DNA from 3 places in the Bradyrhizobium sp. 159 genome. Region 2 is predicted to be linked to each of the others. Evidence: predicted binding sites of a transcription regulator. Region 2 holds the regulator's gene; each other region holds the start of a gene.
What was found. The regulator LexA, encoded in region 2, represses DNA repair genes until DNA is damaged. The targets are predictions, from matches to a motif close to TGTTCNNNNTGTGTTCNG.
Positions count from the first base shown of each region.

Region 1: the regulator LexA is predicted to act here: its motif matches at 4,614-4,631, upstream of recA (recombinase RecA).
Region 3: the regulator LexA is predicted to act here: its motif matches at 5,090-5,107, upstream of IVA96_RS22685 (DNA repair protein).

Region 1 covers NZ_JADPKE010000071.1:17,220-24,867, forward strand. The annotation lists gene IVA96_RS19630 (pyrroloquinoline quinone-dependent dehydrogenase) at 1-806, shown strand, start outside; gene IVA96_RS19635 (PaaI family thioesterase) at 852-1,316, opposite strand; gene IVA96_RS19640 (hypothetical protein) at 1,688-1,981, shown strand; gene IVA96_RS19645 (hypothetical protein) at 2,088-2,342, shown strand; gene IVA96_RS19650 (hypothetical protein) at 2,339-2,584, opposite strand; gene IVA96_RS19655 (hypothetical protein) at 2,735-2,923, opposite strand; gene IVA96_RS19660 (DUF2798 domain-containing protein) at 3,130-3,387, shown strand; gene recA (recombinase RecA) at 4,723-5,811, shown strand; gene IVA96_RS19670 (hypothetical protein) at 6,529-6,897, shown strand; gene IVA96_RS19675 (hypothetical protein) at 6,901-7,314, shown strand; gene IVA96_RS19680 (hypothetical protein) at 7,431-7,648, shown strand, end outside.
Region 2 covers NZ_JADPKE010000061.1:89,333-96,980, reverse strand. The annotation lists gene IVA96_RS17305 (SgcJ/EcaC family oxidoreductase) at 1-1, shown strand, start outside; gene IVA96_RS17300 (DUF2171 domain-containing protein) at 91-324, shown strand; gene IVA96_RS17295 (ComEC/Rec2 family competence protein) at 420-2,699, shown strand; gene IVA96_RS17290 (hypothetical protein) at 2,838-3,272, opposite strand; gene lexA (transcriptional repressor LexA) at 3,827-4,528, opposite strand; gene glp (gephyrin-like molybdotransferase Glp) at 4,706-5,917, opposite strand; gene IVA96_RS17275 (hypothetical protein) at 6,139-6,345, opposite strand; gene IVA96_RS17270 (HAD-IA family hydrolase) at 6,507-7,130, opposite strand; gene IVA96_RS17265 (alpha-hydroxy acid oxidase) at 7,147-7,648, opposite strand, start outside.
Region 3 covers NZ_JADPKE010000082.1:51,712-59,359, reverse strand. The annotation lists gene IVA96_RS22705 (M20 aminoacylase family protein) at 1-449, shown strand, start outside; gene IVA96_RS22700 (inorganic phosphate transporter) at 605-2,233, opposite strand; gene IVA96_RS22695 (UdgX family uracil-DNA binding protein) at 2,332-3,774, opposite strand; gene IVA96_RS22690 (putative DNA modification/repair radical SAM protein) at 3,774-5,009, opposite strand; gene IVA96_RS22685 (DNA repair protein) at 5,173-5,961, shown strand; gene IVA96_RS22680 (DNA polymerase Y family protein) at 5,858-7,450, shown strand; gene IVA96_RS22675 (error-prone DNA polymerase) at 7,447-7,648, shown strand, end outside.

The DNA.
Region 1 (7,648 bases), on a different contig from region 2:
TCGCGGCGGCTCACAATGAGGGCCTGTTCACGCCGCCTTCCGTGCAGGGCACGCTGTTTTTTCCGTTCACCGGTGGCGGGGTGAACTGGGGCAGTGCGGCCTTCGATCCGGTCAGCCAGGTCCTCTACGCCAACACCAGCCGCGCCGTTCATCTCATCAAGCTGATTCCGCGCGCGGACGCCTTCGGGTTCAATCCGCCGCCCGGTCACGATTTCGGCCAGCAGCGTGGCACGCCGTTCGCGATGACGCGCGCCATGGTGACGTCGCCGCTCGGCCTGCTCTGCAACAAGCCGCCATGGGGCGAGATGGTCGCGGTTGATCTGAAGGCCGGAAAAATCCTCTGGCGCTCGACGGTCGGCACCACCGAGGATCTTGCGCCGCTCGGCGTGCCGCTGCCCTGGGGCGCGCCGCTCGTCAACGGGCTCGCGGTCACCGCAGGCGGGCTCGTCTTCACCGGAGCGATGGACGCCTATTTGCGCGCCTTCGATGCGCGGAGCGGCAGGGAGCTGTGGCAGGGCCGGTTGCCCGTCCCGGGCGTCGCCAACCCCATGACCTATCTCTGGCAGGGGGAGCAATATGTCGCGATCGGCGCCGGCGGCCACTCCGAGGCAGGCACGTCGATCGGCGACAGCGTCGTTGCGTTTCGTCTGGCGCGGCCGGGCGAGGGACCGTCATTGTGGTCACGCACCGTCGATCGTCCCGGTGGACGTTTCTTTGCGGCGTCCTCGGCGATCGCGCTCGCGGTCGTCGCGCTTGTGATCACGGGCCTGCGCTGGCGCCGCCGCCATCGTGTCACGCGATCATGATCGTGTTGTGGAGGCGATGCGAACGATCGTTCACATCGCGCGCGCTCACCCTGGCAGCATCGCGAACGCGCTCGACACGATCGCAACCGGCTTGTTGTCGAAGGCCGAGAGCAGCGTGACGCGGCCGAAGCTTATGGTGCGGCCGAGCCGCACCACGCGCGCGTCCGCCAGCACGTCCGACGAGGAGGCTGCGCGCATGAAATGCGTGGTTTGGTCGACCGTGGTCATCGGACGATAGCCGCGGTTGGCGGCGAGGATCGCGATCACCATCGCGGTGTCGGCGAGCGCCATCAGCGCCTGGCCGCAGACCACGCCGCCGTTCCGGCACAGCCGTTCCGAGAACGGCATGCGCAGGAGCGCGCCCGGCTGCCAGTCCGGCGCATTCGCTGGCTGTGCGTGCTCGATGCGCTCGACCGAGAGGTCGAGATCCTGGACCCAGGGTGCAAAGACCTCGCCGAGGATGCGTTTCGCATCGGTGATGCCGAACTCGGCGTCTGGCTGCGTTTGCATTGCTGTCGTTCCCTCCATTGTTGCCGGATGTTTCGTCTCATTCTGCGCGCATCGGCGCGGCAAAGTCACCGGGTCTGCTGCCGGCCGCGTCGGCTTGAAAATGCCCGACTTTGCCCGATATGATGGCCTTGCTTGGGTACGGGTGGATGATGTTGCGTCGATGTGTCCTGGTCTTTTGTCTGGCCGCGCTCGGCCTTGCGCTGAACGGCTGCACCAGATGCGGCCCGATCTGGGACGACTGGCTGCATGCGCCGAAATCGTGCAGATCGGACCGGATCTAGCGGCTATGCGGCCCTGAGCTTGCGGTCGGCCGCCACAAGGACGACAAGGCGCGGGCGATCCGCGCTTCGTGGATGATCAAGGAGTGAATGATGAAGCTTTTCCGTTTGGCCGCGGTGCTGGCCGTGCTGGCGGGACCGGCCTATGCGCAAATGCCCAATCTCAATTTGCTGCAGGATGGTCCGAGCAAGAGCCCCGAGGAGAAGGCCGCGGAAGCCGAACGTGAAAAGGCCTACAAGGAGACACTGAAGAAGATTCCGGACTCCAAGGCCTCCAACGATCCCTGGGGCGGCATGCGCTCCGATCCGCCGAAGCAGTCGGCGGCGCCGAAGGCCTCGGCCGCGACCAGTGCGCCGAAGAAGAAATCCGGCACGGCTGCCAATTGACCTTCCGCCGGTCGGAGGCGGTAGACGCCTCCGGCCGGGGACTCCTCTTTGCCCCACAGGCCTCCTACATCTCGCAAGAGCGTATTTGCGTAGAGGAGGGCGGCACATGGCCGATCGTCCGCGGGATCTCGCCGAACGGATGGCGCGCCGGCGCAAGATGGGCGGCAAGCCAGACCACGCGACCGGCGACGGCTATCTGCGCGAGACCTTCACGCTGCCGCGCGCAGCGGCACGGGCGAGGGCGGAGGCCTTCTTCGCCCGCTACCCCAAGGCGGGCTATATGAGCGCAGTCGAGAGCTGGCGCGAATTGCCCGGCGGCGACATCGAATTCACCATGCGGCGGCTGCCCAGCGCGGATTAGGGTCTCACCTTTTCGAGCGTTTCTGCGACGATGCGGATTCGGAATACGGGCTCCTTGGCCTCGTCCAGCAGCTCCATGTGCCATTCGGAATTTTCCTGGAGCTTGCGGGCGATCCCGGCGGCCATGTCGGCGCAGACGCTGGTCATCTCCTTCCAGGCCGAATCGCGATCGGCAAATTCGCTCGCCTGGTCCGCGCAGCCGGAATAACGGCCGTTCCGGATTCGAAAGAAGTAGAGCGGCATGGCTGGCACCGATCACGCGTGACGGCCCAACCCCCAAGGCCACGGGCGCGCAGTGCAATCCCAAACCCCGATCAGATCAATTCCGGGCGGCTACGGGATATGCCCCTCGCGAGGCGCCGCACCCGCCGCTGATCTCACTGGCGGTCTTGCTCAGGCCGTCTTGCGCTCGATCGCCTTCAGCTCGCGGTCGATGCGCGGCTGCACCCGGCGAATCGCCAACAGGTCGATCTTCGTCTCGGTTCGGCCGGTCTTGATCTGCTCGCCGATGCGGAATCGCCAGTGCCAGATTCCGGGAATTGCCGTCCTGGCGACGGTGAATTCGACACCCCTGTGATTCATGGTCACCTCCCACGATTCACTTTCCATGCCTGCAGCATGTTGGGCGCCATCATATTCCGGGGACAAGCAAAATCTGCCGGTAAACCCATCGTGGCCTCGCGCGCGGGAAGGGAACTCTGTTCATGGTCGGAGAACCACGGAGTCCACCGCGCCGGCGGCATGTGCCTTGCTTGGCCTCATGACGGCACGCAAACCATGGGCGCCTCATGCTCGGCATTCCCCGCCGCTACTCCCATTTCGTCTTCGGTATCATCCAGTCCGGATTGACCTCGCTGATCGCGGCCGGCATCGCGAGCCTTCCCGCGGGGAGCGCGATGGTCTTCCTCGGGCACTGGATGGTGTCGTGGCTGATCGCATGGGCCGCGATGCTGCCGATCGTGCTGCTGGCTGCGCCCGCGATCCGCGCCGTCTCGCTGCGGCTGACGCGCGAGGAGAAGGACCTGCGAACCGGCCGGCAGGCATGAAAAAACCCCGCCTGGGGAGAGCCAAGCGGGGAGGAAGTTATTGGAGGCTGAGGTGCTGGGCTGCAACACCATAGCCAAGCGACCCTAGCCGGTTCGGCTTACGACAGCCTGACAGGGCCAAATCGAGGCCGGTCGGTAATCGCCTTCGCCCATGGGCCGCAAACAGAAAACCCCGCTCGAGGGAGCGGGGTCGTCGGCCGGGTATGGAGGCCCAGTGTTGGTCCACCGAGCACGACGAGAATAGGCGATCAGGCTGACACGCGCCTGACGGGTGTCAGTGAAAGTCGCGGTCGCGAGGCCGCAGACTGGCCCCGCGCCTGTCCCAATTTCGACATCCGGCCGCACAACTGGCGACACACGGGTCGGCAAGATTCCACACCGTCCGGCGCGCCATGGGGGAACGTGGCACGGCGGCAACGGGGTGGCATCATGGATAACGTAGAGCGGTCATTCGCCGCCGCGACGGCGGCTGGCTTCGTCGTGCTGGTGATCAGCCTCGTGCTGCTGGCGGTGCTGTAAGGCAGCGCAAGCGCAGGTGCGGGGAGCGACCGGGGTCCGTATCGTCGCGGTTTGCCGATGATGAACCGGCGCTTTGTCCTTCAAAAATGGAAAAACAACCCCATGCACAGTAGGCCGTGGGATGATTTCGTCATTCCATCAATGACTTACATGAGGTATTTCGATACCTTAATCGAGCGAGAAGCGCATCCCGACGCGCGATGTTGGTCCCTTCGGGTTCACGGTAGCCGTGCGCAGCGGGCCCTGGCGAGCGCTAGTGGAGCTTGATCTCGTCCAGGGGCAGCCGCAGCTCGGCGGCGCGCTCGTCGCGGTCCTTCTTGCGGAACGCGTTCTCCTTGCGCTCGAACTTGATCATCTCCTCCTGCGCGGCCTTCAGGAGTGGATTGCGCCTGATGGCGTCGCGGTGTGTGTCTTCAGTATGGGCAGAGGCTCCGGAGGTGCAGTCTCGTCCCGAAGAAGACCACAGAGACCGCGAAAAGGTTCGGTGCCTCAGGATTAAGGATTTGTGACGGCCAGAGATCCTGGAAGGGCAGATTAGGACAGGAATACGAACGGTAGTTGCCCGGAATCCACTTGGCATTGTGATACCGGTACGGTGGCTCCCGCCGGGGCTGGCATTTCATCCCGAAACGAGATTGCAACCGGCAAAGGGGTCGCTGAAAGGCGGCCCCTTTTCGATTCAGGAGAGTGAATTAGGGACTCTTGCAAAGAACATATTGCGAACCTAGAACAAATGGGGTACATTGCTTTTATTGCCGGCCCGCCTCTCAATCGTTTGTCCCCCTAGCGAATCCTCGCCATAAGGAGCACGACCCAATGTCCGCCACTGCCCTGCGTATCGTCGAAGGATCTTCCATGGACAAGAGTAAAGCCCTGGCTGCCGCGCTCTCCCAGATCGAGCGCCAGTTCGGCAAGGGCTCGGTGATGAAGCTCGGCAAGAACGACCGGTCCATGGACATCGAGGCGGTGTCATCGGGCTCGCTCGGGCTCGATATCGCGCTCGGCATCGGCGGCCTGCCGAAGGGGCGCATCGTCGAGATCTACGGGCCGGAATCCTCGGGCAAAACCACGCTGGCGCTGCATACGGTGGCGGAAGCGCAGAAGAAGGGCGGCATCTGTGCCTTCATCGACGCCGAGCACGCGCTCGACCCGGTCTATGCCCGCAAGCTGGGCGTCAACATCGACGAGCTCCTGATCTCGCAGCCCGACACCGGCGAGCAGGCGCTGGAGATCTGCGACACTTTGGTGCGCTCCGGCGCGGTCGACGTGTTGGTGATCGATTCGGTCGCAGCGCTGGTGCCGAAGGCCGAGCTCGAGGGCGAAATGGGCGATGCGCTGCCGGGTTTGCAGGCCCGCCTGATGAGCCAAGCGCTGCGCAAGCTCACGGCCTCCATCAACAAGTCCAATACCATGGTGATCTTCATCAACCAGATCCGCATGAAGATCGGTGTGATGTACGGTTCGCCCGAGACCACGACCGGGGGCAACGCGCTGAAGTTCTACGCCTCCGTCCGCCTCGACATCCGCCGCATCGGCGCTATCAAGGAGCGCGACGAAGTCGTCGGCAATACCACCCGCGTCAAGGTGGTGAAGAACAAGCTGGCGCCGCCGTTCAAGCAGGTCGAGTTCGACATCATGTACGGCGAGGGCGTCTCCAAGATGGGCGAGATCCTCGATCTCGGCGTCAAGGCCGGCATCGTCGAAAAGTCCGGCGCCTGGTTCTCCTATGACAGCCAGCGCCTCGGCCAGGGCCGCGAGAACGCCAAGGCGTTCCTGAAGGCCAATCCCGACATCACCGCCAAGATCGAGACCTCGATCCGCCAGAACTCCGGCCTGATCGCCGAGCAGATTCTCGCCGGCACCCCCGAGCGCGACGCCGACGGCGAGGAGCCGACGGAGGAGTAAGACTTACCGCGAAGAATTTTCGCGAGGAGCGGGCGCTGAGGACGTTGAGTTGCCGACGTCGTCAGCGCCCGTTTCGTTTTGTGTTGTCGTGATCGGGTAGTGTGATGAAGCGTCTGATCCTGACCAGTTCGTCGGGCTTTGCTCTCGCCAGATCGAGGCTGGCCGAATTCGTCATAATGTTCTCGTTTCGCTTTCAGTGGGGACCCGTGCCTCCACCTGAAATGCGTGCGGCCTATTTTGCGGCACGTTCGGAGACTCTTGGGCCGGGTGATCACTGGTCGGACTGGGGCATCCATTGGCCTCGCGCCATGAGTCGTCGCAAAAATCTATCGCTTGTCGATTTCTGCGAACCTTACGATGTGATCGAACTCTGGTTCGATCCAAATCCCGAAGATCAGTTGCAACTTATTTGGTTGCTCGATCACCTCAGATCTCATTCCTGGCCGGCGCAAAAACTCAAAATGCGCCTTGTGGCGGACGATCTAATCGGGATGAGAGGCGATAACCTGGGAAAGTCTGCGTCGCATATTCCCGCCTTTAATGTCACTGCCAGGGAATTCGGGACTGCCGAGGCGGCGTGGCGGGCCTATTGCGAACCGGCACCGGAAAGCTGCGTCAATCTCCTCCGCAGCGACCTCAGTGCATTACCGATGCTGAGGCCGGCTTTGCTCAATGCCAGAATTGCCGTCACCCTCGACAGGGCTTGGTGCGACGGAGATGCGATTTCTGGAGCTTCTTTCCAGAGGGTTTGGGAACACGAATTCGTTGTTTCATCTGCGCTCGCATCGGCGCACGTTCGTGTTCGGAGAGACCGAGCTGGGTTGGTTGCTCGAGGGGCTGGCGCTCGGCCCCAATCCCGCAGTGGCCGGTTTGGGCGAGGAACTGCGCACAATCGACCTTAAGAATTTGAGGGCTCGGCATGAAGTCTATCTGCGCAGCCGCCTTTCGCTGACCGAATTCGGTAAAGCTGTCCTGGCACATCAGGATGATTTCAGCCGCCACAATCCGATCGATCGCTGGTGGGGCGGCACGCATCTGACCAACGACCGGCTGTGGCGGTACGGCCCTGGTTTGACGAGGCCCTGAGGCATGACGCGGCTCATTGTGACAACCGACTCGTCCACTGCCGGCGGGATACAACGCGCCGGTGTCGCCGATCTTGTCATTGCGATCGAGCATCGGCTGGTCTGGGGACCGCTGCCGTCGGATGCCGAACTCGAGGCGTTCTTTGCGCCACGCACAACGCAGCCGCATGGCCTCCATTGGCTGGACGACACACCATCCTGGCGTCTTGAAGAATCGGGGATGACGGGGCGTGGATTGATCGAGCTGATGGCCGAATGCGAATCGGTCGAATTATGGCCAGGACCTGAGCCGAATGCGCAATTGATTTTGCTGTGGCTGCTTGACCGTTGCGGCGGTGAGAGAGCGGCAGTCTCCAAGCTCGCGATACGTCACCTCGACATTGCCCTGGTATCGACCCGGAGCGGTTTGCGAAGCTAAACCCGCCGGCTGCTAGGTCCACGGCAGATCACCTCGCACTGGCTGGGCGTGCGTGGCAGGCCTATCGCGCCCTGACGCCGCAGGCCTGGTTCGATCTGCTCAAGGCCGATTTGAGCTTGCTGCCGCAGTTCGAGCCTTGCGCGGTTGACCTGCTCGAAGAGCTTCCGAACGTCACAACCGGTCTTGGAGCGACGGAAACACGAATTCTGGAATTGATCGCGCCCGGCGGCGTGCTGCCCTTTGACGTCTTTCCAGGCCATCAGAAGCCCAACGAGCGTCGCGTCTTCGACTACTGGGAAGTGGGCGCGCTGCTCGATGGACTGGCGCGATGTCC
Region 2 (7,648 bases):
ACGAGCGGGCGGCACACGGCATCGTCATTTTCGCGTGGGAAACGAACGCGCGCCTCTGACGTTGGGGTGAATCCAAACGAGGGTCCATCCATGCAGAACATCGCAGAACATATGGAAATCATCGGCGCCGATGGCGTCCATATCGGCACCGTCGATCGCGTTGAGGGCAACCGCATCAAGCTGACCAAGAAGGACAGCGGCGAGGGCCGCCACAAGGGCCACCATCATTTCATCGATAAGGGTCTCGTTGCCGACGTCGAAGGCAACAAGGTCCGCCTCTCGGCCAAGGCCTCGGTCGCCGTGACCATGGAAGAGGAAAAGTAGGGGACGTCCAAGTTCGTTCCTGATCCGTACCGCTATTCGCACAGCCGCACGTTCCGGTAGCCTCTGCACCTATCGCGTATCGTAAGGTGCAGGGAATGGCGGAGCCTGGCCGGCCAGTGCGCTCCCAGGGAGTTGCCGGAACGTGGCCGGTTGGCCGCGCCGCGCCCGCTGGCGGCTTTGCGCCGGCGGGCTTTGGCGCCTGGCCCGCGATCGTCGAGACGGCGCGCGAATGGGCGCGTGCCGAGGCCGGCGCCGGTCGGCTGTTGCCCTGGGTGCCGGTCGCCTTCGGCGGCGGCATCGCGCTCTATTTCGCTGCCGATCACGAGCCGGTGCTGTGGGTCGTTGCCGCGTCGGCCATCGCGCTCATGCTCGGCGCCGTCCTGCTGCGGCGGAGTCGGCTGTTCGCGCCCGCGATCATGATCGCGGCTGTCGCGGCTGGCTTTGCCATGGCGACCTGGAAGACCGCGCGCATCGCCCATACGGTGCTGGCCAAGCCACTCTATTCGGTATCGCTGTCGGGCTACGTCGAGACCCGCGACATCCGCGAGCGCACGGATCGCTTCGTGCTGCGCGTCACCGCCATGGAGGCGCAGCGCAGCGACGTCAGGCTCGAGCGCGTCCGCCTCTCGGTGCGCAAGGGGATGGCACCGCAGGTCGGCAGTTTCGTGCAGCTGAAGGCGCGCTTGATGCCGCCGATCTCTCCCGTGCGCCCGGGTAGCTACGATTTCTCCCGCGACATGTTCTTTCAAGGCATCGGCGCCTCCGGTTTTGCAATGGGCGCGATTACGGTGGCAGCCCCGCAGGAGACCGGCGGCTTGCGGCTGCGCTACGCAGCCTTCACGCAGGGCTTGCGTGATGCGATCGACGCACGCATCCGTGCGACGCTCGAGGGCGACAACCGTGCGATCGCGACCGCGCTGCTCACCGGACGGCGCGATGCCATCACCACGCCCGTCAACGACGCCATGTTCATCTCGGGGCTTGGCCATGTGCTGTCGATCTCCGGCTATCACATGGCGGTCGTCGCCGGTGTCGTGTTTTTCGCGGTGCGCGCCCTGCTGGCCTTGATCCCGGGGCTGGCGGCGGGATTTGCCATCAAGAAATGGTCAGCGGCCGCCGCGCTGGTGGCGGCTGCGTTCTACCTGCTGCTGTCAGGCGCGGAGGTCGCCACGCAACGCTCGTTCTTCATGACGGCGGTGGTGCTGATCGCGGTCATGGTCGATCGCCGCGCTATCACCTTCCGCACGCTGGCCGTGGCGGCACTGATCGTGCTCGCGGTCGCGCCGGAAGCGCTGGTGCATCCGAGCTTTCAAATGTCCTTCGCCGCAACGCTCGGGCTCGTGGCGCTGGTGCAGATCGGCATGCCGAACCTGTTTGCCTCGCCCGATCATTCCGCGACGGCCCGTATCGCGCTGTGGGGCGGCCGCGAGATCGCGATGCTATTCCTGGCCTCGCTGATCGCAGGACTTGCGACCACGCCCTATGCCGCCTTCCACTTCCATCGCGTCACCCCGTTCGGCGTGCTCGCCAATCTCGGCGCGATGCCGGTGGTCTCGGCACTGGTGATGCCGGCTGGCCTGTTGGGACTGCTCGCGGCTCCCTTTGGGCTTGACAGCGTGTTCTGGTGGCTGATGGGGATCGGCATCGACTGGATGGTCGCGGTGTCGCGCTGGGTGGCGGCACTGCCGGGTGCAGTCGGCCGGATCCCTGCCTTCGGCACCGCGCCGCTGATCGCGGCAAGCCTCGGGATCATCTTGATGGGCCTGTTGCGCACGCCCTTGCGCTGGTCTGGCGCCTTGGTGCTGCTGGCCGCCATCGCGTGGGGCCTGTCGGTGCGGCAGCCCGACATCCTGATTGCCGGGGACGGCGCCAGCGTCGCGGTGCGGGGCAGGGACGGGCAGTTGCATGTGATCCGGGCGAGCAAGGATGGCTTTCTGCTCAAAGAGTGGTTAGCTGCCGACGCCGATCCGCGCGATGCCGGGAGTAGCTCGCTGGCTGACGGCGTGTCGTGCGACGAGTCCGGCTGTGTGACGCCGCTTGCCGACGGTCGGCTGGTCGCGCTTTCACTGCGCATCGATGCGCTGGCTGAGGATTGCAGTCGCGCCGCGCTGGTGGTCACGACGCGCCCCGCGCCGCCCGATTGCGCGGCGATGGTGGTCGACCGGCAGCGTCTCACCAGCCAGGGCGCGCTGGCGTTGACGCAGCGTGGTGACGGCTTTGCGATACAGGCGGTGAGAGCAAGAGGCACAAGCCGTCCCTGGTTGCCGGCCGGCGCCGGCGAGGGTGATTTCGATGGGAGCCTTGTGCCGAGGACGGCCGCGGCCCGCAACCGGGATGCAACGCCGGCGGAGACCGACTTGCAGGTCGACGATTAGGGGCCGGACGATTAAAAACAAATGCGAAGAGTAGGTCCGGGTCCGACCGGACTCCGCAGCACACAAATTATACCATCTCGCCGGCCTCGGCCGGCGATGGCATTTCAATCCTGGCCCGACCCCGCGGGCGGGGACGGCTCAGCCAATCGGCAGGCGCGTGATCGTCGACCGGCTATCGGCAACGATCTGCGGCTTGTGCTCGCGCTCGCTGACCGGCTGCGTCACCGGCAATTGCAGCACGGTTGCGCGCTGGCCTTCGACGAGCTGCGTCACCAGCACGTATTTGCCGTCGGGGAATTCGATCGCGTCATGATGGCGGTCGGGTATGTGCGGATCGATCTTGCCGAACTTGCCGACGCGGGAGTTGATGGTGCGCGTCCAGATCCAGCGATTATCGTAACGGACGTTGTCGGCGAAGGCGAGCTCCGTTCCCGGCAGCAGGCAGACGGCCACGGTCGGATCGGCCGCGGAAGCAAAGCCGCGCGTTGAGGTGCCGCGGAACGTTGTCGACACGATCGTCTCGCCGACTTCGGCGGGGCGAGATGCAACGGCATGCAGGCTGTAGTCACACATCGGGTGCTCCTCATTCGAAGATAGCAACCCGCGCCTCCTTCGGAGGCGCAAGCCTCTATCAGAGTGGAAGCACGTAACGCTCTGCTCGGTTGTGGGCAAATCTGCGGCTGGCGTTGCCGGACACGATCACATTATCTTTCCCGAAGTCATAGGAACAAAGCTCGCTTCAGTGCATTCGGCGGATGCGAGCGCCCGTGGCCTGCGGGCGCCGAGAGGGGGAATGTGGCCAGCTTCGCCGTGGCTGTCGGTTGATGGGAGTTTAGGCGTTGCGGAATAGCTCGCTCCCTACGTGCGCAGATTGCGTGCATGGTGCTGCAATTGAGTTGCGAATGCTTGCGCGGCCGATGCAAGCGATCAGCACGCTGCGAAGGCGCTTAAAGCGATCCTGCGCACGATCTCTTCACAAGCGATGCGTGCTTGGAGCCGCATGCCGAGGATGGAGCGCCGGAGAGAGGGGCCGGATAATCTGCGCAAGACCAAAAGACTATCCAGCTGGAGCGGACCATCGTCCGCTCCAATCGGAATCATTGGTATCGAATGACCGCTGGCCCGTCTCAGTACTTGCGGTACAGCCCGATCAGCTTGCCCTGAATCTTCACCCGGTTCGGCGGCAGGATGCGCACCTCGTAGGCGGCATTGGCGGGCTCGAGCGCGATCGACGCCCCCCGGCGACGAAAGCGCTTGAGCGTCGCTTCCTCGTCGTCGATCAGGGCCACCACGATGTCGCCGGTATCGGCGCTCTCGTTACGCTGGATCAGCGCCATGTCGCCATCGAGAATGCCGGCTTCGACCATCGAATCGCCGCGCACTTCGAGTGCGTAGTGTTCGCCCGAGCCGAGCATGTCGGGCGGCACGCTAATGGTGTGACTGCGGGTCTGCAACGCTTCGATCGGCGTGCCGGCCGCGATGCGACCCATCACGGGCACCGCAACGGGACGCTCGCCTTCGTCCGCGGAAGAACTGGAGCTCGCGCGCACCTTGCCGAGATTGCCCTCGATGACGCTCGGCGTGAAGCCGCGGCGGCTGCCGGCGGCGGCCTGGAGCTCGGGCAGCTTGATCACCTCGATGGCGCGGGCGCGGTTGGGCAGGCGGCGGATGAAGCCGCGCTCCTCGAGCGCGGTGATCAGGCGATGGATGCCCGATTTCGAGCGCAGGTCGAGCGCATCCTTCATCTCGTCGAAGGAGGGCGGCACGCCACTTTCCTTCAGACGTTCGCTGATGAACCGCAGAAGCTCGTATTGTTTGCGCGTTAACATCTCGACCAAAGTCCCCCGGTTGATGTCGTTCGATTCCGAGACGCTAAATTGGAGCGGTGAACCGCTACATGCTCGAAACAAATCATGAACGGACACTATATGTTCGATATGTGTTCCGCAACTGCTTAATTTACCGTGAACGGGACAAAGTTCGCGGAACGCGTGTGGTGGATGCGTTCAGACGGGCAGGCGCAGGACCTCGCAAGGCGAGCCGGCTTCTGCCTTCGGAGCGAACGGTGCGCGGACGAGAAGTGCCTGTGCTGCAGCGAGATTCGCAAGCAGCGAGGAATCCTGGTGATTGACGGGAAGGGCCACCAACGTGCCATCGTCGCGCGTCTCCAGATGTGCGCGCAGATAGTCCGCGCGCATATCGTTTGCATCCACATCGCGGCCGAGCACGGCGCGTTCTTGTCGGTGATGAATCATGGATCGTCCCGACAAGGCGCGAATCAGCGGCACCAGGAACAGGAAGGCGCACACGTAGGATGACACAGGATTGCCCGGCAGGCCGATCACGCGCATCGCGCCGAGCCGCCCATGCATCATCGGCTTGCCCGGGCGCATCGCGATCTTCCAGAACGCCATCGCGATGCCTTCGTCCCTCAACGCCTGCTGGACCAGATCATGGTCGCCGACCGACGCGCCGCCGCTCGTGACCAGGATCTCGGCGCCGCTCTCGCGGGCGCGGCGGATGCCGGCAGTGGTGGCCTCCAGCGTATCGGCGGCAATGCCGAGGTCGATGGTATCGGCCCCCTCGCTGCGGGCGAGCGCGTGCAGGGCATAGCCGTTGGAATAGACGATCTGGCCGTGAGCGGGTGTGGTTCCCGGCATGACCAGCTCGTCGCCGGTGGCGAGGATCGCGACCTTCGGACGGCGGCAGACGGCAAGCTGCGGATGATTCATGGCGGCGGCGAGCGCGAGATCGCGCTCGGTGAGACGGGTTCCCTTGCGCAGGAGCACGTCTCCTTCGGAGAAGTCGACGCCCGCGGGGCGGATGTGGCGGCCGGCAATCGCGGCTTCCTTGATCGTGATGCGCTTGCCGTCCGCAACCGTGTCCTCCTGGATCACGACCGCGTCGGCACCGTTGGGAATGACGCCGCCGGTGAAGATCCGCACGGCTTCGCCGGGGCCCAGCGTTCCCGCGAACGGACGACCCGCCGCCACTTCGCCAATCAAGGTGAGCGTACTATCGAGCTTTGTTGCATCGCTCGCGCGCACCGCGTAGCCGTCCATCGCCGACATTGCTTCCGGCGGCTGTGTGCGCAGCGCCGGGACATCGCGTGCGAGCACGCGATGATAGGCCTCGTTGAGGGAAACCATCGCTTCAGGCAGCGGCTCCGCACCCGCCAGCACCGCGGCAAGCGCGTCAGAAACCGGCATCAGGGCCAAGGGCGGAAACTCCTGCTGAGCATATCGGCAATGGGCGGCGAAAGTTCTAGCCGAGTGCAGGCGCGAGGCAAAGGCGCCGACAGGATGATTTATCCTGCGTGATCTCCGTCATGAAGAATCGTGCTCAGACCGGTCACGGCATGATCCGGAAGGCGAGACAGACCGGTACGAGGATAGCCATGGCGAGGACGAGAAGGATGAGCGCCACGGCCGGCATCGGATCAACTCTGCGTCTGTTCGCCCGAACTGACGCTGGATGTCACGTCCGGAGCTTTGGGGCTTTGATCCTTGTCCGGCAGCGGATCGGCCTGCGACTTTAGGTCGGCGGCCTTGCTGATCAGCTTGGCGGAGAGGCGCGAATCCGAAGTTGTCTTGGCGAATTCGAGCAGCAAGGAGGCTTGCTTTGTGAGGTAGGCTTTGCCCAGCACGAGAATAAGTCCGATGTAGACGTCCCAACGGACTCATAGAGTCCGGAGGGAGGTATTCCGTTCCCGGAACTCTGTACAAAAATGTACAAAGTGAATTGGTTCCATACCCGAGCGGATTTGGGTGCCCGAAACCCGACCCCGATCCTGTTCGGCATCGGTGGTCAAATTCCCAACGCTAGCAAGGCGTTGCCGACATCACCGGGCGAGGTGACATGCACCGCCGTCAGTCCACGCGCTCGCGCCCCCTCGACGTTCTCGGCGAGGTCGTCGAAGAAGACGATTCGGCTGGCTGGCACGCCGATCGCCGCCACGACATGATCGAACGCCTCCGCATCCGGTTTGCGCAGGCCGATGCTGGACGACAGATAGAGCTCGCGGAAATGCCCGAGCACGCCGGCATATTCCTTCGAAAAATAGTCGACATGCGGCCGATTGGTGTTGGAGAAGGCATAGAGCGGCATCTGCTTCGCCGCGCGCGGCAAGAGCTCGGCGATCTCAGGCATCTCGCCGGCGAAGATCGCGTTCCATCCCTCCAGAAACTGCGCGTCGGAAATGCCGATCCCGAGCGATGAACGCAGCGATTGGAAATAATCCTCGTCGCCGATCTTGCCGACCTCGTGCAGCCGGTAGGCCTCGTCACGCACATAGCGCGCGACGATGGCCTCGGGCTGGCAGCCGGCATGCCCCGCCCAGCAGGCGATCGCCTTGGAGAAATCGATATCGAGCACCACGCGGCCGAGATCGAACAGGAGCGCATCGGCGCTGCCGGGGGAGAGTGAGGTCATCGTGTTCTTTCACATTTCAGTATCGGTAGGGCTCGTGGTCGAACAGCGGGAACGCGCTGAACACGCTCGGCGCATTCGTTGCGGTCGCCTGATGCAGGCAGGATTTGTCGATTTCGGCGAACGAGGTGGCACCCAAGAGGCCGAGGCAGCGCAGCACTTCGTCCTCCAGCAATTCCAGCATTCGCATCACGCCGGCTTCGCCGGCCGCCGCCAGCGCCCAGCATTGCAGCCGGCCGATGCCGACGATGTCGGCGCCGGCCGCGATCGCCTTGACGATGTCGGTGCCGCGGCAGAAGCCGCCATCGACCATGATCTTGGCGCGGCCCTTCACCGCCTCGACGATTTCAGGCAGCACATGCATGGCGCCGCGGCCGTGATCGAGCTGACGGCCGCCATGGTTGGAGACGTAGATCCACTCGACACCGTGATCGATCGCGATCTGAGCGTCCTCGGCGGTGGCGATTCCCTTCAGGATCAGTGGGATCCTGAACTTGTCCTTGATCATCTTCACCGTCCGC
Region 3 (7,648 bases), on a different contig from region 2:
AGTTCCACGCCGGCAATGCCCGCAACGTCATTCCGCAGACGGCGACGCTGAGGGGCACTATCCGCACGCTGTCGCCGGAGGTGCGCCAGCTGGTCGAGAAGCGCGTCCGCGAAGTTGTGGCCGGCGTGGCGCAGATCACCGGCGCCAAGATCGATCTGCGCTACAAGCGCAATTATCCGGTGGTGAACAACCACGCTGCGGAGACCGAGGTGGCAAGGCGCATCGCCAAGCAGGTCGCAGGGGACGCCAACGTGCACGAGATGCCGCCGCTGATGGGCGGCGAGGATTTTGCCTATATGCTGGAAGCGCGGCCTGGAGCGTTCATCTTCTGCGGCAACGGCGACAGCGCCGGCCTGCATCACCCCGCCTACAATTTCAACGACGAGGCGATCGTCTTCGGTACGTCCTACTGGGTCAAGCTGGTCGAGGAACAGCTGGCGGCGTCTTAAGGCTTCTGAGTCGTCATTCCGGGATGGTCCGCAGGATCAGACCTGGAATCTCGAGATCCCGGGTTCGGCTCTTCGAGCCGCCCCGGAATGACAATCTTGAATGCAAATGGCCGGGCTAAGGCCCGGCCATCCGCATTTATGAAGTGTCGTTCTTCTCAGAACATCCGCGAGAAGATCACGTAGAGCGTGGCCGACAACATGATCGCGCAGGGCAGCGTCAGCACCCAGGCCATCAGCAGATTGCGGATGGTCGACCATTGCAGGCCCGAGCCGTTGGCCGCCATGGTGCCGGCGACGCCGGACGACAGCACGTGAGTGGTCGAGACGGGCAGGCCGAACACGTCGGCCGCGCCGATCGTGGCGGCGGCCACGAGCTCGGCCGAGGCTCCCTGCGCATAGGTGAGATGGCTTTTGCCGATCTTCTCGCCGACGGTGATAACGATGCGCTTCCAGCCGATCATGGTGCCGAGGCCGAGCGCGATGGCGACTGCGATCTTCACCCAGGTCGGGATGAACTTGGTCGCGGCGTCGAGCGAGCCCTTGTAGGTGTTGAGCACCGCGATCTCGTCCTTGTTGAGATCGTTCGCCTTATCCTTCATCAGGAAGCGGATCGCTTCCGAGGTCAGGTACATGTCGTTGCGGGTGTTGCCGACGGCTTCGGCGGGTACCTTGCTCAACGTGCCGTATCGAGCGACCTGATCGCCAACGTCCTTCACCAGCAGGGCGAGCGAGGGATAGGTACCATCGTTGAGCTCGTGCAGGGCGATGTATTGCGTCACCGCCGGGCGAGGATCGCCGATGATGCTGTGGCCGGCGCCTTTCGCCGAGATCACCTTGGAGGCAGCCTCGGAGGCCTTCTGGAACTGGGCGACCTGAGATTCCGGCAGCGCCCGGTTGAGGGCGTAAGCCGTCGGCACGGTGCCGATCAGGATCAGCATGATCAGGCCCATGCCCTTCTGGCCGTCATTGGAGCCGTGGGCGAAGCTGACGCCGGTGCAGGTCAGGATCAGCAGGCCCCGGATCCAGAGTGGCGGCGCCTTGTTGCCCTCAGGTGCCGCGTACAGAGACGGATTGCGCACGATGAACTTGAGCAGCAGCAACAGCACGGCGGCACAGATGAAGCCGAACAGCGGCGACAGCAGCAGCGCGTAACCGATCTCGGTCGCCTTGCTCCAGTCCACGCCGGAGGTGCCGTCGCGGCCGCGCATGACGGCGTTGGCGACCCCGACGCCGATGATCGAGCCGATCAGCGTGTGCGAGGACGAGGCGGGCAGGCCGAAGAACCAGGTGCCGAGATTCCAGAGGATCGCGGCGATCAGAAGCGCGAACACCATGGCGAAACCGGCGCTGGAGCCGACCTGGAGGATCAGCTCGACCGGCAGCAGCGAGACGATGCCGAACGCGACCGCGCCGGAGGACAAGAGCACGCCGAGGAAGTTGAAGAAGCCCGACCACATCACCGCGACTTCGGCCGGCAGCGAATGGGTGTAGATCACGGTGGCCACCGCATTGGCGGTGTCGTGGAAGCCGTTGACGAACTCGAAGCCGAGCGCGATGAGGAGCGCGACGAATAGGAGGATGTAGGGCAGGTAGGTCGTCACCCGCGTGCCGGTCGCGTTGATGTCGACATAGATGCTGTAGGCGACGAACAGCGCGCCCGCGGCGAGGATGCCGAAGAACAGGATCAGCGTCAGCGGATTGAAGCCCTTGTCGAGATTTGGCCGCGACGCCTGCTGGACGGGCGCGCGATCTGTTACGGCGCGGTCGAATGCTACATCGGTCATCTCTGGACGCCCCTTAACCTTCAGGTAAGGGTATTGTCCGCGATGGATTTGAAGGCTGGATGACAACCAAGGCGTGAAAGCCGCCTTCCTGCCAGTATTTAAGCAGCCCGTGCAGCCTTCTTCTGCAAGCCGGCCGCGATCTTCAAATCTTCGACAAAGCGCTGATATTCCAGCACCTTGGCCTCGGGATCGGGCAGCCGCAGCAGATAAGACGGATGCACCGTCACCAAAGCCTTGCGCCCGTCGGGAAGGTCGATCAACCGGCCTCGGTTTTTGCCGATGGGCGTGATCTTGCCGAACACGCTTTGCGCGGCGGTGGCGCCCATCGCGACGACGAGATCGGGCTGAACGGCCGCCAGCTCCCGCTCATACCATTGCCGGCACGCCCGGATCTCCGGCGTATTCGGCTTCTGGTGCAGGCGGATCTTGCCGCGCGGCACGAATTTGAAGTGCTTGACGGCATTGGTGACATAGACCTTCTTGCGATCGACGCCGGCTTCCTCGAGCGCGCGATCGAGCATCTGGCCGGCCGGGCCGACAAAGGGATGGCCGGCGAGGTCTTCCTTGTCGCCGGGCTGCTCGCCGACCAGCATGATGTTGGCGGACTTCGGGCCCTCGCCGAACACCGTCTGGGTCGCGTCCTTGTAGAGATGGCAGGCGCGGCAATGCGCGGCCTCCTCGCGAAGCGCGTCGAGATCGTCGGTTGTGGTTTTGCGTTTCATCGGAGCCTCCGGCCGCTTCTGAGGCTTGTGCGGATCGGTTGCGGCATTGGCGATCATGGCGCCGGTCATGCGCTCGGCGTCCTCGATCAAGGGCTTAATGATCGAAGCCTCGGGCAGGTTCCTCCAGTATTTTTTCGGCATCTCGGCCTGCATCGGCTTCACCTTGAGCCGGGCCGGATTGAAGATGCTGGCATAATAGCGCCGCCAGGTTTCCTCCAGACGGTCTTCGCCGGGCGCCTCGCTCTTGCTGACGCCCGGCGTGAACGAGAGTGCGTGGCCATCCCAATGCGCGCAGAGGTCGGGCGTCAGGATCGACCAGGGCATGTCGGCAAAGCGCTTGGCGAAAAATGGCGCGGCGAGCTCGACGATGTGATGTTCCGGCTCGAACCAGGCGACGTAATGCGCCTGGCGTTCCCTGCCGATTTCGCGGAAGCGCACGAAGGCATGCATCTTGTGCTCGTCGCGGTAGACTGCCTTCGCCATGGCCGTGACTTGCGCGACATCGGGATCGGTTGCGACCTCGATGAGATCGTGATTGTCCTTCAGCCGAAATAGCAGGCGATAGAGGATCGCAAAGCGTTCGCGGTCGCGGTGCAGGATTGCCGCTTTGGCGAGCTCGACGAATTTCGCGGAGACGTTGAAGGTGCTATCGCTGCCCTCCGGCAGCAGAGACGGCGAGGGCGGCGCGAACAGCTCCGCTTCGCCTCCCTGCACGGCCCAGGTGACATCGGCTGGCCTGACGCGGTGAAGCACGAGGCTACGTGCGGCTTTGCGCCAGCCTTCGAAATCGGTTTCATGATCGAGAGTGATGAATTGCATCAGAAGCCAAATCCCAGTTGCGTCGCCTTTGGCTTGAACCGCTCGATCAGCCGCGCCTCGTCGAGACAATGCGGTGAGGGGCGGTGATCGCTGAGGACGATGAACGGCAGCGCCTTGTGCCGGGGCACGTGCAGCCGCGCGAGATCGGCGAGGCGGATCATTGTCGTGCGCCGCGTCGCGATGATGCGTTCGACTGCTTTGGTGCCGAAGCCCGGCACGCGCAGCAATTCCTCGCGGCTGGCGCGGTTGACATCGAGCGGAAAGCGGTCGCGGTGGCGCAGTGCCCAGGCGAGCTTTGGATCGATGTCGAGCGGCAGCATCGCGCTGTCGTCGACGATCTCGCCGACGTCGAAGCCGTAGAACCGCATCAGCCAGTCGGCCTGATAGAGGCGGTGCTCGCGCAGCAAGGGCGGCGCGCGCAAGGGCAGGGCGCGGCTGGCGTCGGGGGTCGGGCTGAACGCGGAATAATAGACGCGGCGCAGGCGGTAGGCGCCGTAGAGATTGGCGCTGGTGTGGAGAATGGTGTGATCGGAGGCCGTGTCGGCGCCGACGATCATCTGCGTGCTTTGCCCAGCCGGCGCAAAGCGCTGCGGCTTGGCCTTCGTTTTCGCGCTGCGGCCTTCCTCGGCTTCATCGAGCTTGAGCCGCAGCCGGCCCATGGTGCGGCGGATCGCGCGCACGTCCTTCTCCGGCGCGAATTGCTTGAGGCTCGTCTCCTGCGGCATCTCGATGTTGATGGAGAGACGGTCGGCATATTGGCCGGCTGCTGCGATCAGCGCATCGTCGGCTTCGGGAATCGTCTTGAGGTGGATGTAGCCGCGGAAGTGATGCTCCTCGCGCAGTTTTCGCGCGACGCTGACCACTTGCTCCATGGTGTAATCGGGACTGCGGATGATGCCGGAGGAGAGAAACAGGCCCTCGATGTAATTGCGCCGGTAGAAGTCGAGCGTCAGCTTGACGACCTCGTCGATGGTGAAGCGGGCGCGCGGCACGTTGGAGGAGGCGCGGTTGACGCAATAGAGGCAATCGTAATTGCAGGCATTGGTCAGCAGCACCTTGAGCAGGGAGATGCAGCATCCATCCGGCGCGTAAGAATGGCAGATGCCCATGCCCGGCGCGGTCGAGCCCATGCCCTTGCCGTCGCTGGAATCCCGCTTCTCGGTGCCGCTGGAGGCGCAGGATGCGTCGTACTTGGCAGCATCCGCCAGGATTTCCAGCTTGCGTTGTACGTCCATGTTTGAATCTCTTTGATTCCACTCATGAATCCTAAAGCGCGCCAATTCGATTGACTCCCAGGGCGGCGTTAGCTTTATATTAGAACATATCATGAACAAATGAGCCAGCCGCTGGTTCTCTTTTTGAGAGCCACCGGCAATCACCCCTGAAGGAGCGGCGAGCATGAGCGGCGCACGCAGAAGCGCGCTTGCGACCTTGCGCAGCCAGATCGAGCGCATCGAGACGGCGGAGGTCGTGCATCAGCGCGATCGCGTCGCGCTCGGCCACAGCGAGGCGGACAGCGCGCTGAAGGGCGGGCTCGCACGTGCGGCGATCCATGAGGTGTTTTGTGAGGGCCGGCAGGGGACGGCCGCAACGGGCTTTGTCATGGGGCTTGCGGGCCGCGTTTCGGCGCGCCGGCCGCTGCTGTGGGTGCGGCAGGATTTTTCGGAAATCGAAACCGGCGCGCTGTCGATGAGCGGGCTCGCCGAGTTCGGTCTCGATCCGCGCCGCGTGGTGATGGTGCGCGCCGCTGATGTCGAGAGCGCACTGCGCAGCTCAGCCGACGCGCTTGCCTGCGATGCGCTGGGGGCCTTGGTGCTCGAGCTCTGGGGCGAGACCAGGCAGTTCGATCTCGTGGCGAGCCGCAAGCTGACGCTGGCCGCGCAAGCTTCCGGTGTCACCGGGCTCTTGCTGCGCATGGCGGCGCAGCCGCTGCCCTCGACCGCGGAAACACGATGGATGCTGCGCGCAGCGCATTCACCGCCGGGCCCGGTGTCGAGTGCCTGGGGCGCGCCGCGCTTCGATGCCGAGCTCTTGCGCAATCGTCATGGCCCATGTGGCCGGTGGACCATGGAATGGAAATGTGATGAGTGCCAGTTCAGTGAGCCGTCGACGTATTCTCAGCCTGTGGCTGCCACGCCTGCCCATCGACCGGATTCAGCGGTTCTTTGGGAACGTCGGACTGCATAAGAGCAATGATCCAAGCATCGTCGTCATCAAGGACAACAATGCGCTGGTGATCCATGCGCTCGACGAGGCCGCCGAGCGCCTCGGCCTGTATATAGGTCAGCCCTTGGCCAATGCGCGGGCGATGTGTCCGGACCTGAAAGTGTTCGACGCCGATATTGTGGCCGATGCGAAGACGCTGAGCGATGTCGCGGACTGGTGCGACCGCTTCACGCCGCTGGTGGCGCTCGATCCGCCGCACGGCCTGTTTCTGGACATCACCGGCTGCGCGCATCTATTCGGTGGTGAGGCCGCGTTGTTACGGACGTTGGTTCGCGCATTGGCCCGGCAGGGGTTTGCCATCAGCGCGGCGATCGCCGGCACCTCGATCTGCGCACGCACGCTGACGCGGCAGGCCACGGGCACCATCGTGGCCGATGGCGAGGAGGCGGAGGCGATCAGCCGATTTCCGATTTCCGCGCTCGGTGCAGGTGAAGTCATCACCACAGGCTTGCGTCGCGCCGGTTTGAAGACCATCGGCGACGTCGCCTCGCGCTCGCCGAGCGAGATCACGGCGCGGTTCGGCGCCCGGTTCTCCACGCTGCTGGCGCATGCGCTGGGGCAGGGCGATGCGCCGATCAACCCGCGAAAACCGCTGCCCGACTACATCGTGGAAAAACGTTTCGCCGAGCCGATCGCGACCGACACCATGATCGCGATGACGCTGTCGCGGCTTGCCGACACGTTGATCGCATCCATGGAGAAGCAGGGCAAGGGCGCGCGACGCCTGGAAGCCGCGTTCTTCCGCACCGACGGCGTGGTGCGCGCGATTACGGTCGAGACCGGGCGTCCGGTGACGCGCAGCGCGGTCATCGACCGGCTGTTTCGCGAGCGTCTCGATGCGCTCGCCGATCCGCTCGATCCTGGCTTCGGCTTCGACATGGTGCGGCTGTCGGCGAACCGTACAGAAATCGTGGTGCAGGAGCAGCGCGATCTCGATGCCCATGCCCACGACAATGACGAAATCGCCGCACTGATCGACCGCATTGCCGCGCGCATCGGCGGCAAGCGTGTCGTCGTGCACCTGCCGCAGGACACCCATATCCCTGAATGCGCGGTTGTAGCCGCGCCGGCGCAGCATCATCTCGCCGCCGCCATGCAGGCGGAATGGCCTGCGCGGGCCGAGAACGAGCCGCCGCTGCGTCCCTTGCGGCTGTTCGACAAGCCGGAGCCGATCAAGGTGCCATTTGCGACCGTGCCGGACGGCCCGCCGCATCAATTCACCTGGCGCCGCGCGCTGCATGCGGTGGTGCGGGTGGAAGGGCCCGAGCGCATCGCGATGGAATGGTGGCGGCAGGACGGCAAGCAGCTCACGCGGGACTATTTCCGCATCGAGGATGCCGAAGGCCTGCGCTTCTGGATCTTTCGCGACGGTCTTTATGAGGGGGAGGTGTTCGACGACGACGGCAAACCCGCTTCTCCCGGCTGGTATGTGCACGGTCTCTTCGCATGAATACGCCTGCCTATGCCGAGATCGGCATCACCACCAATTTTTCCTTCCTGCGCGGCGGCTCGGATCCGCGCGCCTATGTGCATCAGGCCAGCATCCTCGGCATTCCCGCGATCGGCATCGCCGATCACAACACGCTGGCCGGCGTGGTGCGCGCCTACAAGGAGCTCGACAATGCCGAGGTGCTGCACAAGCCGAAAC